2 regions of the Lactobacillus sp. wkB10 genome follow, and region 1 is predicted to be linked to the other one. Evidence: predicted binding sites of a transcription regulator. Region 1 holds the regulator's gene; the other holds the start of a gene.
What was found. The regulator HrcA, encoded in region 1, represses chaperone genes, less so after heat shock. The targets are predictions, from matches to a motif close to TTAGCACTCNNNNNNNNNGAGTGCTAA.
Positions count from the first base shown of each region.

Region 2: the regulator HrcA is predicted to act here: its motif matches at 5,594-5,620, upstream of LACWKB10_RS04430 (LysM domain-containing protein).

Region 1 is NZ_JRJB01000006.1:19,247-27,134, reverse strand. Features, by position in the region: gene dnaK (molecular chaperone DnaK) at 1-1,310, opposite strand, end outside; gene grpE (nucleotide exchange factor GrpE) at 1,329-1,916, opposite strand; gene hrcA (heat-inducible transcriptional repressor HrcA) at 1,929-2,978, opposite strand; gene ribF (riboflavin biosynthesis protein RibF) at 3,105-4,037, opposite strand; gene truB (tRNA pseudouridine(55) synthase TruB) at 4,056-4,949, opposite strand; gene LACWKB10_RS04940 (ribosome-binding factor A) at 4,993-5,355, opposite strand; gene infB (translation initiation factor IF-2) at 5,374-7,888, opposite strand, start outside.
Region 2 is NZ_JRJB01000005.1:66,232-74,119, forward strand. Features, by position in the region: gene LACWKB10_RS04405 (tetratricopeptide repeat protein) at 1-1,149, opposite strand, end outside; gene LACWKB10_RS04410 (HU family DNA-binding protein) at 1,271-1,546, opposite strand; gene der (ribosome biogenesis GTPase Der) at 1,731-3,041, opposite strand; gene rpsA (30S ribosomal protein S1) at 3,102-4,307, opposite strand; gene cmk ((d)CMP kinase) at 4,380-5,054, opposite strand; gene LACWKB10_RS04430 (LysM domain-containing protein) at 5,094-5,561, opposite strand; gene LACWKB10_RS04435 (ECF transporter S component) at 5,666-6,352, opposite strand; FMN riboswitch at 6,435-6,549, opposite strand; gene LACWKB10_RS04440 (pseudouridine synthase) at 6,579-7,298, opposite strand; gene scpB (SMC-Scp complex subunit ScpB) at 7,298-7,888, opposite strand, start outside.

The DNA.
Region 1 (7,888 bases):
GGAGCTGCAGGAATGTCTGTTAGTTCAAAACGACCTAGTGTTTTATCGTCAGCAGCCATTGGGCGCTCACCTTGTAAAACGTGAACATCAACAGCCGGTTGATTGTCTGCAGCAGTAGAGAAAATTTGACTCTTTGAAGTTGGAATTGTCGTATTCTTTTCAATTAACTTAGTAAATACGCCACCCATGGTCTCAATACCTAAGGAAAGAGGAGTAACATCAAGTAAAACTACGTCCTTCACATCACCAGAAATAACTCCACCTTGAATTGCCGCACCTAAAGCAACAGCTTCATCTGGGTTAATTGAGTGATCAGGCTCTTTACCGGCCCACTTCTTAACTGCATCCTGAACTGCAGGAATACGGGTTGAACCACCGTTTAAAATAACTTTATCAATGTCATTAACTGTTAATTCAGCATCTTTCAATGCATTGTCAAATGGAATTTTTGTTTTATCAACTAAATCAGCAGTTAATTCGTCAAATTTCGCTCTAGTTAAATCAGCTTCCAAATGTAATGGTCCAGATTCACCAGCAGAAATAAATGGTAATGAGATATGAGTTGAAGATACGCCAGATAAATCTTTCTTAGCTTTTTCAGCGGCATCCTTTAACCTTTGTAAAGCCATTTTATCTTTAGAAAGGTCAACACCATTTTCATCTTTAAAATTCTTGATCAGCCAATCAATAATTTTATTATCGAAGTCATCGCCACCAAGGTGAGTATCACCGTTAGTTGAAAGTACTTGGAAGACTCCGTCACCTAATTGCAAAACAGAAACATCAAAGGTACCACCACCAAGGTCATAAACCAGAACTTTTTCGTCTTCAGCATCTTTATCAAGGCCATAGGCAAGTGAAGATGCAGTTGGCTCGTTAATTATTCTCTTAACGTCTAAGCCTGCAATTTTACCGGCATCCTTAGTAGCTTGACGCTGAGCATCATTAAAGTATGCAGGAACTGTAATGACTGCTTCGGTAACCTTTTCACCAAGATAATCTTCAGAGAATTTCTTGATATATTGTAAAATCATAGCAGAAATTTCTTGAGGAGTGTATGCTTTATCACCAATTTTAACTTTATAATCTGCTTCACCCATGTGACGCTTAATAGAAGAAATAGTATTTGGGTTAGTAATAGCCTGTCTTTTTGCAACTTCACCGACTTGAATTTCTCCATCCTTAAAAGCAACTACTGAAGGTGTAGTACGGTTTCCTTCTGGATTGGTAATAATTTTTGGCTCTTTTCCTTCAAGAACAGCAACTGCTGAGTTGGTAGTTCCGAGGTCAATTCCGATAACTTTTGACATTGATATGCTTCCTTTCAATTATTGTGCTACAACAACCATCGCTGGTCTTAAAGTACGATCTTTGTACAAGTAACCTTTTTGCAAAACCCGCACAACATGATCTTTTTGATCTTCATTTTCAGCTTCAACTGTTTGGACAGCTTGGTGTAAATTAGGATCAAACTTTACACCTTCAGCAGTGATTTCACTGATTCCATGATCTTTCATGGCTTTAACCAATGAATCAAGTGTCATTTGCACTCCCTTTTTAAGCTGCTTTGATGCTTCATCATCAACCTTTGTTGCTAAAGCTCTTTCTAAATTATCCATTGCTGGCAAAACATCCTTAGCTAAAGATTGTGATTCATATTTAATAAGTTGCGCTCTTTCATTATTATAGCGATTTTGCATATTTTGCATTTCAGCTTGACTGCGCAAATACTTATCTTCTAAATCATCTTTTTCTTTTTGCAACTGGGTCAAATTGTGTTGCAGTTTGCTTTCCAAAGATTCGGACTTCTTTTTTTCGTTAGCCTTAGCTTGAGAATGCTTTTTAACTTCTTTTGATTCAGTTGATTCTTTTTGATCTTTTTTTGAATTTTTACTGTTAATTTCTTCTTTACTCACGGCTAACCTCCTTTATTTAAATCTACCATAATAATCAAGCAACTTTTTAGATAGCTCATTTCTGAAATATTCAAGCAATCCTATCACTTGAGAATACGGCATATTATCAGGGCCAAGTAAAGCAATTATGCCCTTTCCGTGAGAACCAACGCTGTACTCTGCCGTAAGCAGACTGTAATCCTTTAACAAATCATTTGATAACTCAGATCCTAGACTTACCCGAACTGGATATCTGTCACTTTTTAAGTTTTGCCTGTTATCCAAAATACTGGAAATTAAGTCATTATGCTCAATCATTTCATATAATGACCGCAAATTAGAAACGTCACTTAAAGAAATGTTATTGAGCAAATTAATCTGACCATCGACATACATTTGCTCGCTGGCAGCATCACTGATCACATCTTCAACCAAATCAATTAATTCAGACACATGAGCAGCTTTAAGCTTTTGTCCTAAAGTCTTCTTAAGAAACTCAGGCGTAACCTGATCTAGTGTCTTTCCTACTAATTCATCGTTAATCATACGAACGGCGCGTTCAATGTCATCACCATGAATATTGTATGGCAGGTTATAAACCTGATCATGAACATCACCATCACTGGTACCAAGAATAGCCATAATCTGTCTGCCAAATAAAGGCACTATACGAAATCCAGTAATAGTTAAATCACTATTTTCAGGCCCCTCCGCAAATGCAGTATAATTTGTAAGGTCAGACAAGATCTTAACAGCTTCCTGAACAATGTCGTTAACTTGATGAAACGGCTGATCAAGCTGATTAATAATTTTTTTATATACAGAAGATGAAATCTGTAAAGGCTCAACTAAATTGTCAAGATAGTAACGGTAGCCTTCTGTTGAAGGTACTCGACCACTTGACAAATGAGTTTTTTCAATCAAGCCTTTTTCTTCTAAAACCGCCATTTCGTTACGAATAGTTGCACTTGAAACTTTGATAGGCAACTGATTCATGACTGTTTTAGATCCAACAGGATCATGTGTCTGCGTAAAATCATTGATAATTGTTTTTAAAATTAATTCTTGACGTTCGGTCAACATAAATATCGCCCTCACTTTTAGCACTCAAACTTATTAGGTGCTAACAATTAATATGATACTAGCTTTTAGCAGAATGTCAAGTTGAGTGCTAACTTTTTTACAAAAAAAACGCTTATCCCTTTAAAATTAACCAATGCTGGTAAAATAGGCTTTAATTTCGGCCTCATCATCACTCATTTGTTTTTTTAATTCTTTTAAATTATCAAATTTAATTTCGCCACGGGTATACTTATACCATCTAATTACCATTTTTTCATCGTAAGCTTCCTGATCAAATCCAAATAAATTTGATTCAATATAAAGCTTTTTACCCTCATTAATAGTTACGTTATAGCCTACACTTGTCATAGAGTCATACCACTTACCTTTAATCTTGGTTTTAGTAGCGTATACTCCAATTTTAGGAACAACCTTGTCCTTGGACCAAACTAGATTTGCTGTAGGAAAGCCAAGCTTATGCCCATTACGTAAGCCATGACCGACATAACCGGACATAATGTACGGAAAACCTAGTAACTTAGCAGCTAATTCCATATTTCCACTTGTGATGGCTTTTTTTATTTCAGTAGAACCTATTTTTTGCCCATCATATGATTGTTTTGGAACATCAACAATAGCAAATCTTCCCTTAGCAAACTTAGGGAAATTTTTCATATTGGCAATTTCTTTCGGACCATATGTATAGTCAAAACCAGCTACTACTGTATCAGCATGCAGTTTGACAATAATCTTATCTACAAATTCCTGTGCAGTCAAGTTGCTAAATGCATCATTGAAATGCATCACAAGCAAAAAATCGACTTTCAGTTTCTGCATTTTATAAGCTTTTTCAGCTAATGTATCTATATAGCTGACTTCTTTATTTTGATATATTTCTTTAGGATGTCGGTCAAATGTCATCACTACTAATGGTAAATGCTTTTGAATTGCCTTTTCTTTTGCAATTTTGATTAATTCCTGATGACCACGATGTACACCGTCAAAGAATCCTAAAGCAAGGATTATTCTTTGAGGAATAATATTTTCCTTAAACGGGTATGTTAAATGGATAATTTCCATAATAAAACCTTCATTCACTCATTCATTTTGTAAAAGCATTAAATAAGGGCGATACATGGTACCATCTTTTTGATAAATTGCCTTAACTCTATTATTGTATCGTAATGCCACTTTTTTTGCATTCGTTTTCAAAGAAATCGTTGCACCATTTTTAACCTTCAACCACAGAGCTGTATCAATATCCTCATGAACATAACTAGTAAAAAAAGAGTCAATTGGTTGAAGCAATTCATTTACCATATTTGGATTTTCTATAATTTCTGCCAATTTAACAGCTTGATTAATATTAAAACCTGAGCTTGAAGTTCTTTGTAAATTTTTCATTACTGCCGGTACCCCAAGTTTTGTTCCCAAATCATTTATTAAAGAACGAACGTAGGTCCCTTTACTACATTCAATTTTAAAATCAAAAGTTTCTTGACAATTTTCTTCATCAAAATTTGGTTCATCAGTAAGATTATAGGAAAAAATTTCAACTTGTCGTTTTGGTCGCTCAACTTTAATACCCTGTCTTGCATATTCATATAAATGCTTGCCATTCACTCTGACGGCAGAATAAATGGGAGGTACTTGCTCTATACTGCCAACAAATTCATGCATAGCTTCTTGAATTTGAGTTCCTTGAATTTCATTAGTAATTTTTTTGAATTCTGTTTTTTTCCCACTGGTATCGTAACTATCAGTAGCAAAACCTAAAATTCCTTGCCCAACATAGCTCTTATTTTCCTTGTGCATCAATTCAATTAACTTTGTGGCCTGACCAATTGCAATTGGTAGCACTCCTGTAACGTCAGGATCAAGAGTACCTGCATGACCCATTTTTTTAATATGCAGAACTTTACGTAAATGATAGACAACATCGGCACTTGTCATGCCCTTATCCTTATTTATCACTAAAATACCATTTAACATTTTTATTACCTAACCATGAAAAAAGCGCCTCACAGCGCTTTTCTTAATTATTGCGATTTGCATCCTGCTTTTTTACTTCAGCAATTAACTGATCAATTTTACTACCATATTTAACTGAATTATCTCGTTTAAAAATTAACTCAGGAACTTTATAGACAGTTAGAACCTGTCCTAACAAATGTCTCATCATTCCCTTAGCTTTATTTAAACCAGCAGCAGCTTCTTCTTCTTTTTTAGAGTCCTCAGAAAGAATACTGTAATATACAGTAGCATATGATAAGTCATTTGTACATTCAACCGCCGTAATTGTAACATCATTAACTCGTGGATCACGAATATTTTTCCGTAAAATTTTCGTTAATTCACGGAGGATTTCTCCTTCAACACGACCTATTCTGTGTTTCATGCTTTCCTCCCAGTTAATTTATTCAGGTTTAACTTCCTGCTTTTCAACTGCTTCCATCTCATCACCAATCTTGATGTCATTATAACCCTCAATTGTTAAACCACAGTCAAATCCTTGCTTAACAATCTTGGCATCATCTTTAAATCGTTTGAGTGATGCGACTTTTCCGGTGTAGATCACAACTCCATCACGTATCAAATTAATTTCAGAATCTTTTGAAACATATCCAGAATCAACAAATGCTCCAGCAATTGTACCGACTTTAGAAACTTTCCAAGTTTCGCGTACAGTTAGGTTGCCCACAACCTTATCTTCATACGTTGGTTCCAGCATACCCTTCATAGCAGCTTTAACATCATCAATTGCCTTATAAATAATACTATATAGTCGGATATCTACTCCATCAGCTTCGGCTTGAGATTTAGCTGTAGCAGTCGGACGGACATTAAAACCTATGATGAAGGAGTTTGAAGCTCCAGCTAATGTAACATCAGATTCATTTACAGCACCTACGCCTGCATGAATAATATTAACACGAACGCCTTCGACTTCTATCTTTTCAAGCGATTGCTGCAATGCTTCCACTGAGCCTTGTACATCTGCTTTTAAGACAACGCCTACTTCTTTCATGTTTTCTTTCTTCATCGTGTCAAACAAGTTATCAAGAGTAACATGTTGTACATTTTCACGAGATTGTTGTAAAGCCTGTTGTGCTCTTTGTTCACCAACACTTCTGGCGGTCTTCTCATCATCGAAGACAACTATCTTATCAGCGGACTCTGGCACATCATTTAACCCGGTAATTTCAACTGGCATTGACGGCGTAGCTTTTTCTACCTGTCGACCACGATCATTTGTCATTACACGAACCCTACCAAAGCGATTTCCAACAACAATTGGATCACCAACTTTTAGGGTTCCTTGTTGAATTAAAAGGTCGGCAACTGGTCCACGCCCACGGGAAAGGCGAGCCTCAATAACTGTACCGATAGCTTTTTGGTTCGGATCAGCTTTTAATTCCATCACATCTGCTTGTAAAAGAATCATTTGTAAAAGTTCATCTACATTTTCACCTGTTTTAGCAGAAATGTTAACAAAGATAGTGTCACCACCATAATTTTCTGGAATTAAATTATATTTCATTAACTGTTCAGTAACATGTTCAGGGTTAGCGCCTGGAACATCCATCTTGTTAATTGCAACAATGATTGGGACTTTAGCACTTTTAGCATGATCAATTGCTTCAACAGTTTGTGGCATAACACCATCATCGGCAGCTACAACGAGTACAACAATGTCTGTAATTTCAGCACCACGTTCACGCATGTTAGAAAATGCCGCATGTCCAGGAGTATCTAAAAATGTGATTGGATGATTATCAACTCTTACCTGATAAGCACCGATTTTCTGTGTGATTCCACCAGCTTCATGAGCAGAAACATGAGTATGACGTAATCGGTCAAGCAAGGTTGTTTTACCATGGTCAACGTGTCCCATTATTGTTACAACCGGTGGCCGTTTGATTTGATGCTTGGATTTCATAGAAGCTTTCATTCTCTTGTCATAAAGGGTATCAATATCAGAAATATCTTCATGAACTTTTTCTTGAGCATTAATATTATATTCAGCAGCTACTAATTCTATTGCATCTTTATCAAGAGACTGATTTTGGTTAGTCATCACACCTAACATAAATAGTTTCTTTACTATTTCAGCTGGTTCACGATGAAGCAGTTTCCCCAAATCTTGAGCATTCATGCCAACTTCGTATACCAGAGTCTCTGGTAACGGACGTTCTTTTCTCTGGGTTGGCTGTTTCTTTGGTACCTGTTCGAACTGCTTTTTCTTATTCTTTCTTTTACGCTTTTCTTGATGCTTTGAGTAATTATTGGTACCAAAAGTTTGATTTTTACCTTTTCTGCCAGGTTTACCAGAATTGCGACCGTGACCATTGCCACGACGTTTTTCTTCTTTTGCAGGTTCAGGTGCAGCATTTGTATCTAAAGCTTTAGGTTTATTAACTGGGCTTGCCTTTTGTGTATTCTTCATTCTGGCTGGCGAAGGCTTAATTATTTTTGGTCCAGTGACTTTAGGAGCTGTAGTTTCAACTTTGACAACTTTATTTTCTGATTTTGTGGTTTTTTTGTTATCCTCTCCAGAAGATTTTTTGACAGTCGTTTGATCTTCATTATAAGACTTCTGGACTCTTTCACTTTGACGATCTAATTTCTTTTCATCCACACGTTGTTTTTGCTTTAACTGCTTTAATAAGTCTTGTGCTACTGGCTTTGAAGTCTTTTGGCTTGGGTTAGTATGTTGCTTATTGCGATCTTGAGCTTGTCTTGATCTATTGTTAGATCGGTGAAAGTTGTTGCTCCTTTTGGTATTCTTGTTATTATTATTTTCCTCATGCTTTTTTTCATTTTTGCGAATTGAGGTAACGGAAATTTTGATTTTACTGCTCCTTTTCGCGGGTTTCTCTTGCTTTTGCGCGGGAGCGGAGCTACGGAAACTATCTTTTAATTGATTTACT
Region 2 (7,888 bases), on a different contig from region 1:
ATTGAAGAAACGAATCATTTGTTTTAAAAAAGCACTATTATTCTTAAATTCAGGATAAGCCAGTAAAAATTCACTTTTGGCTTTTGCGCTCTGATCTAAATTTTGGTAAGAAAGAGCTAAATTCCAGTGAACTTGAGCTTCCAGATCCTCATCATCAACTTTGGCAAAAAGTGCAATATTTTCATCATTTTTATTTTCTTTAACATAAAGATTAGACAACTGTGTGCGTAAATCTAAACTTTCAGGAATATTTTTAATACCTTTTTTTAGCAAGTTTTCAGCAGTATCCAATTCGTTCAATTTAACTGCTGCCTGCGCACCCTTTTTGTACAAAACAGGATCTAACTCATTGTATGCAATACCTGCCTGAGCAGAACGTAATTCTTGCTCATTATTGTTTTTATGCTCGTAAGCTGTAGTAAGTAAACGGTATGCATTTACATAATCGGGACTCTGATCAATTACTTCATTCAAATATTTAATTGCCTGATCGTCTTTGTTCAATGCTAACATGACTAATGCAGCCTGATACTTACTATCAATGTCAAGAATATCATTGCCATTTTTGGCAATAACTTCGCCGGCCTCTTCATACCGTCCTAATTTTGCAAGGGTTTGAAAAAGACGATCGTTTAAATTTACTTCACTAAAAGTTTTATGTCGTTTTATCAAATCTTGATATCTGTTAAAAGCCTGTTTGTAGTTACCACTGAGATAATCGAGTTCAGCCAAACCGAACTTTACAACATCCTCATCTGGGGCAATTTTTTCTGCCTCTAGCAGTTTTTTATAGGCTGTTTCAATCAACCCATTGGTTTGATAATAATCAGCTTGAACTAATAAGCTGTCAAGATAAGAGGAAGAATCAGGAGCAATATTATAAAGCAAAGTAAGACCATCTTCATCTTTACCGTCATTTAATAAAATCTCTGCTAAATATATTTTGAAAATGTCCTCTCGGGGAAAACGAGCAATTAAACTGCGATATATTTCTTTTGCCAGATCTGAAAAACCCAATCCTACTAGATTTTCTGCCAATGAGGCTAATATTTCAGGTTTATCCTTTTCTAAAGCTTTTTCTAATAATATTTTTTCTTGAGAAAAATCCTGCTGCTCAATTGCATCAAGAAGCTTTTCAGAGTAGCTCATTCTCATTCCTCCATTACTAACTATCTATATTAACCAACTGTGGCGATTAATCAGTTTAAATGATAACACACAAAAAGATGATGGCGAATTAGCCACCATCTTTTTAGATAAAACTATTAAGCTATTTAACAGCTTCTTTAAGAGCTTTACCGGGTCTAAATGCTGGTACAACACTTGCTGGAATTTGAATTTCTTTGCCAGTTTGTGGATTACGTCCTTTACGGGCTGCACGCTTACGCACTTCAAAAGTTCCAAAACCAATTAATTGTACTTTCTTACCTTTAGAAAGGTCATCTTGGATAGAACTAAAAATTGCATCGACTGCTGCAGCTGCATCCTTTTTAGTTAATTTTGTCTTTGATGCAACTTCAGTGACTAATTCTGCCTTATTTGCCATTGGGAAATCACCTCCTGAAACTTGAATCTTATTTTAAGATTCCTAATTAATTCCTCAATTGAGAAACAAGGAATAAATGATTATTTAAATCACTATTTCCTTGATTTCAAAATAGCACAAAACCCCTGATACAACAAGCAATTTAAACTAAAAATGTGATTTTTATGCATTTGGTAGATACAAACTATTTTCTTTTTCGTGCAATTATCTTAATGGGGGTTCCATCAAAATCAAAATTTTCACGTAGCTGATTGATCAAAAAGCGTTGATAAGAAAAGTGCATTAATTCAGGATCATTTACGAAAACTACAAATGTCGGCGGATTAGTAGATACTTGGGTCATATAATAAACTCGTAATCTCTTGCCTTTAATCATTGGTGTTGGAACCAATTTGCTTGCTTCTAATAATAAATCGTTTAATACACTGGACTTAATTCTTTGTTGTTGATTTCGATAAACTTTTTGTACTAGTTTCGGAATCTTTTCTATATTTTGACCAGTTTTAGCAGAAACAAATAAGATTGGAGCATAGTCAAGATACTGAAATTCAGTTCGAATAGTTTGTTCAAAGTCCTTGCCGCTATTACTGGTTTTTCTTGGTAAATCCCATTTATTGACCAAAATAATGATGCCTCGTCCAGCATCATGAGCATATCCTGCAACATGTTTATCTTGTTCCCTAATGCCTGTACTTGCGTCAAGTACCAAACATACAACATTAGAATGCTCAATGGCACCCATTGCTCTCATTACAGAATATTTTTCAGTTTTTTCGTAAACTTTTCCTCTACGTCTTATGCCAGCAGTATCTACAATTCTGAATTTCGTGCCATCCTGGGTCTTAAATGGAGTATCGACTGCATCTCGTGTAGTTCCTTCTTCGTTATTTACGATCACTCTTTTTTCGCCTACTAGACGATTGACAATTGAGGATTTACCTACATTTGGTCGACCAATAACACTAAATGATATTTGCTCATTATTATTCAAGCTTATGTCTTTGGGCAAGCTGGCCACTATTTGATCCAGCAAATCTCCAATACCTGTACCATGCACACTCGAAATTGGAATTGGGTCACCAAAACCTAAACTATAAAAGTCATAAATGTCCATACGCTGTTCAGGATTATCTGCTTTGTTAACCGCTAAAATTACCGGTTTTTTAGTTTGATAAAGCATCTGAGCTATCCGTTCATCGAGGTTAGTAACATGATTTGTAACATTAGTTAAAAATACGATGACGTCGGCTTCTTCAATTGCTATTTCTGCCTGTGCTCTGATTTCTTCTTCAATATTACTATCTTCCCAGGTAATTCCACCAGTATCTATTAAATCAAATTTATGACCTAACCACTCAGCTGGAGCATAATTACGATCTCTGGTAACCCCAGGTTTATCTTCCACTATTGCTAAACGTTGATTAATAATACGGTTGAAAAGCGTTGATTTACCAACATTAGGCTGTCCTACAATTGCAACTACAGGTAAAACCATTTTTCAGCCTCCTTTTTACAAATAAAAAAACCGACTCTAAAGTCGGCTTTTTTATTAAATTTAATGACGATCCTTTAATTGATCACCAATGATGTCACCTAAAGCAAAGCCACTGTCATCATTATTCATATACTTCTTGTTAACTGAATTGTGATTGTAAGAATTATGTGAGCGATTTCCATCGCCATCAGAGTTCTTAGGTTCAGCAGCTTTCATAGAAAGTGAAATGCGACGTTCATTAGGGTCAATATTTAAAACTTTTACTTTAACTTTTTGACCAACTTTTAAAACATCACTAGGCTTGTCCACGTGTTTATATGATATTTCTGAAACATGAACTAAACCTTGAATACCATCAGCAACTTCAACAAAAGCTCCGAAGTTAGTTAAAGACTTAACTTCACCTTCAAATACATCGCCTTCGTGTAAGTCAGCTGTAGCTTGTTCGAATGGAGAAGGTTCAGTTTGCTTAATTGAAAGGGAGATGCGATGTCTATCATCATCAATACCAATTACTTTAACTTTTACATCTTGACCTGCCTTTAAAACATCGCTTGGCTTGTCAACATGTTTATATGAAATCTCGGATATATGAACTAAACCGTCCACACCACCTACATCAACAAAAGCACCAAAGTTAGTCAGACGAGAAACCTTACCTTCAACAACGTCACCCACAACTAATTGTGATGCAACATTATCAAAAGCTTCTTCACGTTCTTCTTCAATTAAGTCCTTGTGAGAGAGAATCAAACGGTTCTTACTTGGATCAATCTCCGTAATCTTGAGTTTCATCGTTTTACCAATGAATGGCTTAAGGTCTGAAACATAACGATTTGAAATCAATGAAGCAGGTAGAAATCCTCTTGTACCCACATCAACTAATAAACCGCCACGAACTGAAGAAGTTACTGTACCTTCAATTGTCTTGCCTTCTTCAAAGTCCTTTTGCAATTCATCGTAAGCTTCTCTTTCCTTTAAGCGAGTAACTGAGAAGAAAAATTCACCATTTTCTTTGTCACCGCCGGCTTTTCTTAAAACTAAAGCTTTAAGCTTATCTCCAGGCTTAACTGCCTCACGTAGGTCAACGTTGCGATCCGAAGTGTATTCACGACGAGGAATTACACCTTCAATACCGGCATTTTCAACACCAACATCGATTTGACCTTCTTCAACGTCTAATACTTCAACATCTACAATATCTCCGACCTCAACTCCTTGCATTTGCTTTAATGCATCTAAAAATTGATTACTGTTTTCTGACATTATTTACCTCCCAATATCATACTCTAATTTTAAATGAAAGTTTGATATTTTTCTACTGTTTTATACCCTTTTTTATAGTTTTTTTTGACTTTTTTTAATTTCTGATAAAATTGCATTTACGACTTGATCAACACTCATAGAAGTAGTGTCTATTTCAATAGCATCTTGGGCTTTTTTTAATGGTGAAATTTTTCGGTGTGAGTCTTTGTAATCTCTTTCTGAAATGTCGTGCTCAATTTCTTCAAGAGACTGATTAGTTTTAATCCCTCTTTCTTTAAAATCTAGCATTCTTCTTTCAGCGCGAGAGTGAACTGAAGCGACCAAAAATATTTTTACTGCAGCATTGGGCAAAACAGTCGTTCCAATATCACGTCCATCCATCACAACGTTCATTTCGCCGGCCATTTGCCTTTGCAGACTAACCATTTTTTCCCTGATTCCGGCTAATGCCGAAACTTGAGAAACATTGGCAGAAATGTCAGGAGTACGTATTTCTTGAGTAATATCTTTATTACCGGCATATATTTTTTGCTGACCATTTTTAAATCTAAATTCAATTTTTTCCTCGTCAATGGCAGTTAAAATACCTCTTTCATCGCCGTAATCAATGTTATTTTCTCGTGCAATCCAAGTCGAAGCCCGATACATTGCCCCAGTATCAATATATGTAAAATTAAGCTTATGGGCGATAATTTTTGCTACAGTACTTTTTCCAGCTGAAGCTGGACCATCAATTGCTATTTGCATTCCAATAAAAAAGGGACTTAAGTCCCTGTCCTTTCTAAATTATCTAATTCTTAAAGTTTGTCCTGTATCCACCTGGCTATTGGGATCAAGTTGATTCAACTCTGCCAATTGACCAACTGAAATGTTAAAGTGGCGGGCAATACTAGTCAAGGAATCCCCTTCTTGTACGACATATTGTTTAATCACAACATGTTTCTTTTTAGGAGTTTTTTTAGATGATTTTGTCTTTGTTTTAGCCTTGGCTTTGGTTTCTTTACTTTTTACAGGCTGAACCTTAGCTTTTTTCTTAGTATCTTCTTTTTTGGCAGCTTTACGTACTTCAACTGCTTTTTCATTTGAACCATTGTTTGATGCCAAATTATGAACCACAGGAACAAGACCGATAAGAATAACTACAATCAGAATTATCAAAGCAATCCAGCCTTTTGATACGGAAGAATAAGTTTCTACTCTCGACTTTTTTGGACGCTTATAATGCTGATATGGCCCTTTTGAATTATTATTCATCTGAAAAACCTCCTTACCTAACCTGTTTAATTTTAGCATATTTAACATTTAAGTGGACAAAAAAAACGGTCATTTACTAGACCGATTTACAATATTTTTAAGATTTAATTTTTAAGATTAAAATTTTTCCTTACAAAAGGTTTGAAAGTTCTCAAAACGGTTTCAAATAGTAAATAAACTACGACACCGTTGATTGTTCCTTTTAACAAGTTAAATGGAACTATAATGCCAAAAATGTATGCACTCATTGATGGAATATGTAGCAGTTTACCCAAGTAAACCTTTTCAGTAAAAGAAAGTAAACCAGAATATCCATGTATTGTCGGTAAATTAGGTACAGTAGTTACTGCATAAAAAGGCGTTAAAACCAATGCATTCAGTACAGAAAGTACAAATGCCATAGCTATAATACCGAGAACAATACCTAAAATTGGTTTTAAATATTTTTTAGAAAAATTTTTCTCATCCTTGCTAATATTCTTTGTTAAATAATAAAATGGTAAAGCAAAAGATATTGAAGCTAAAAAAGCTGCTGACTGTCCTACCAAACTAGGTAAGGCAAAACCTTTATAAATTAAATTAATCAGCATTCTGACAAATGCAATAAAAATACCAGGTCCTGGTCCGAATAAAAATGTCCCAATTGTAATTACGACATCCGAGAAGTCAAACTTTAAGAAACTAGTTACCGGCAATGGTATTTCCAAAAGCATTAATACGTAGGCAATTGTACCAATTAAAGTATAAGCCAAAATATTAACTAAATTGTTTCTGCTTTTTTTCTGCAAAATTCTTACCTCCAAAAAAACTCGGTCTGTTGCTCCTAGCAACAGACCGAGTAAAAGTAAGCTTTAGATCTTGGCTTTTAGTTTAGTCTGTCTTCTTTCATCTAGACTCTAACTATCGGTATCTCAATAGATTCCACCACTTTCGTGGGTCGTGGACTTACACCACCGGTCGGGACTTACACCCTGCCATGAAGACAACAAACTTATTTATTAAATTTCACATACTATACTAATCTACGTTCTTTAATCTGTCAACTTCTTCATGAGATAATTCTCGGTATGTTCCTGAGATAAGAGAGTCAAGTGTAAGAAAAGCATATTTTTCACGAGCTAATTTCTTCACTTGATGGTGAACTGCCTTGAACATTCTTTTTACTTGATGATATTGACCTTCATGAATTGTTAATTGCACTATTTGGGTGTTTTTCTTACGGTCGCTTCTAATGACCTTGACCTTTGCAGGAGCACAGCGATGTCGATCAATTTTGACTCCATGCTTTAGCTGACTCATTTCATCTGGGGTGAGAATTCCAGAAATCTTAGCTACATAAACCTTGGCTACATTATTTCTCGGATGCATCAATAAATTGGCCAGTTCACCATCATTAGTCATTAAAAGCAAACCAGAAGTATCATAGTCTAGTCTGCCGATTGGATATAGGCGATAAGGCAAATCTTTAAAATAATCGACAACTGTTTTTCTCCCCTTATCATCATTTGCAGTTGAGACCACTCCTCTAGGCTTGTAAAAGAGATAAGTATGCAAACTTTCTCTTTCAATGGGCTCACCATCAACCGTAATATTACTAAAAGTATCCACTTTAGTACCAAGTTTAGTTACTACATTGCCATCAACAGTGACTCGACCTTCAGAAATCATTTTTTCAGCCTTGCGCCGTGAGGCAATTCCTGCCTCAGCAATTACCTTTTGCAACCGTTCTAAAACCATTATTTTGCTCCTTTTTGAGTTTTTGCAATATTTTTATCTGCTTGACCTTTAGCTGCAAACAAATCTATTTCGCCTTCACTATTGATGCTATCATCTTCGAAATCTTCTATTAATGGTAAATCAGCCAGACTTTGGTACCCAAAGTATTGCAAAAAATACTCACTCGTTACGTACAAATTAGGATGACCCGGAGCATCTTTTTTACCATTAATTTTAACTAATCCACGCCAGATTAATGTTTGCAAAGCCCCAGATGAATTAACACCTCTGATGTCATCTATTTCTACACGTGTAATTGGCTGCCGATAAGCAATAATAGATAGTATTTCCAACGCCGATTGACTTAAGCTCTTTGATAAATCTTTTTGAAAAAAATTTTCGATTATTCTACTAACTTCTGGTCTAGTTGTTAATTTGTAAATATCATTGAGATGTTGTATTTGTAATCCTGAATCAGGATTTTCTTGTAGTTTTTCTTGCAAATTTTTGCTTAGTTCGCGCAATGCAGGTTTACCAACCTGCAAAAGTTCACATAAGTTGCTGCTTTCAATGCCATTATCGCCGGCAACATATAATAACGCTTCTAACTG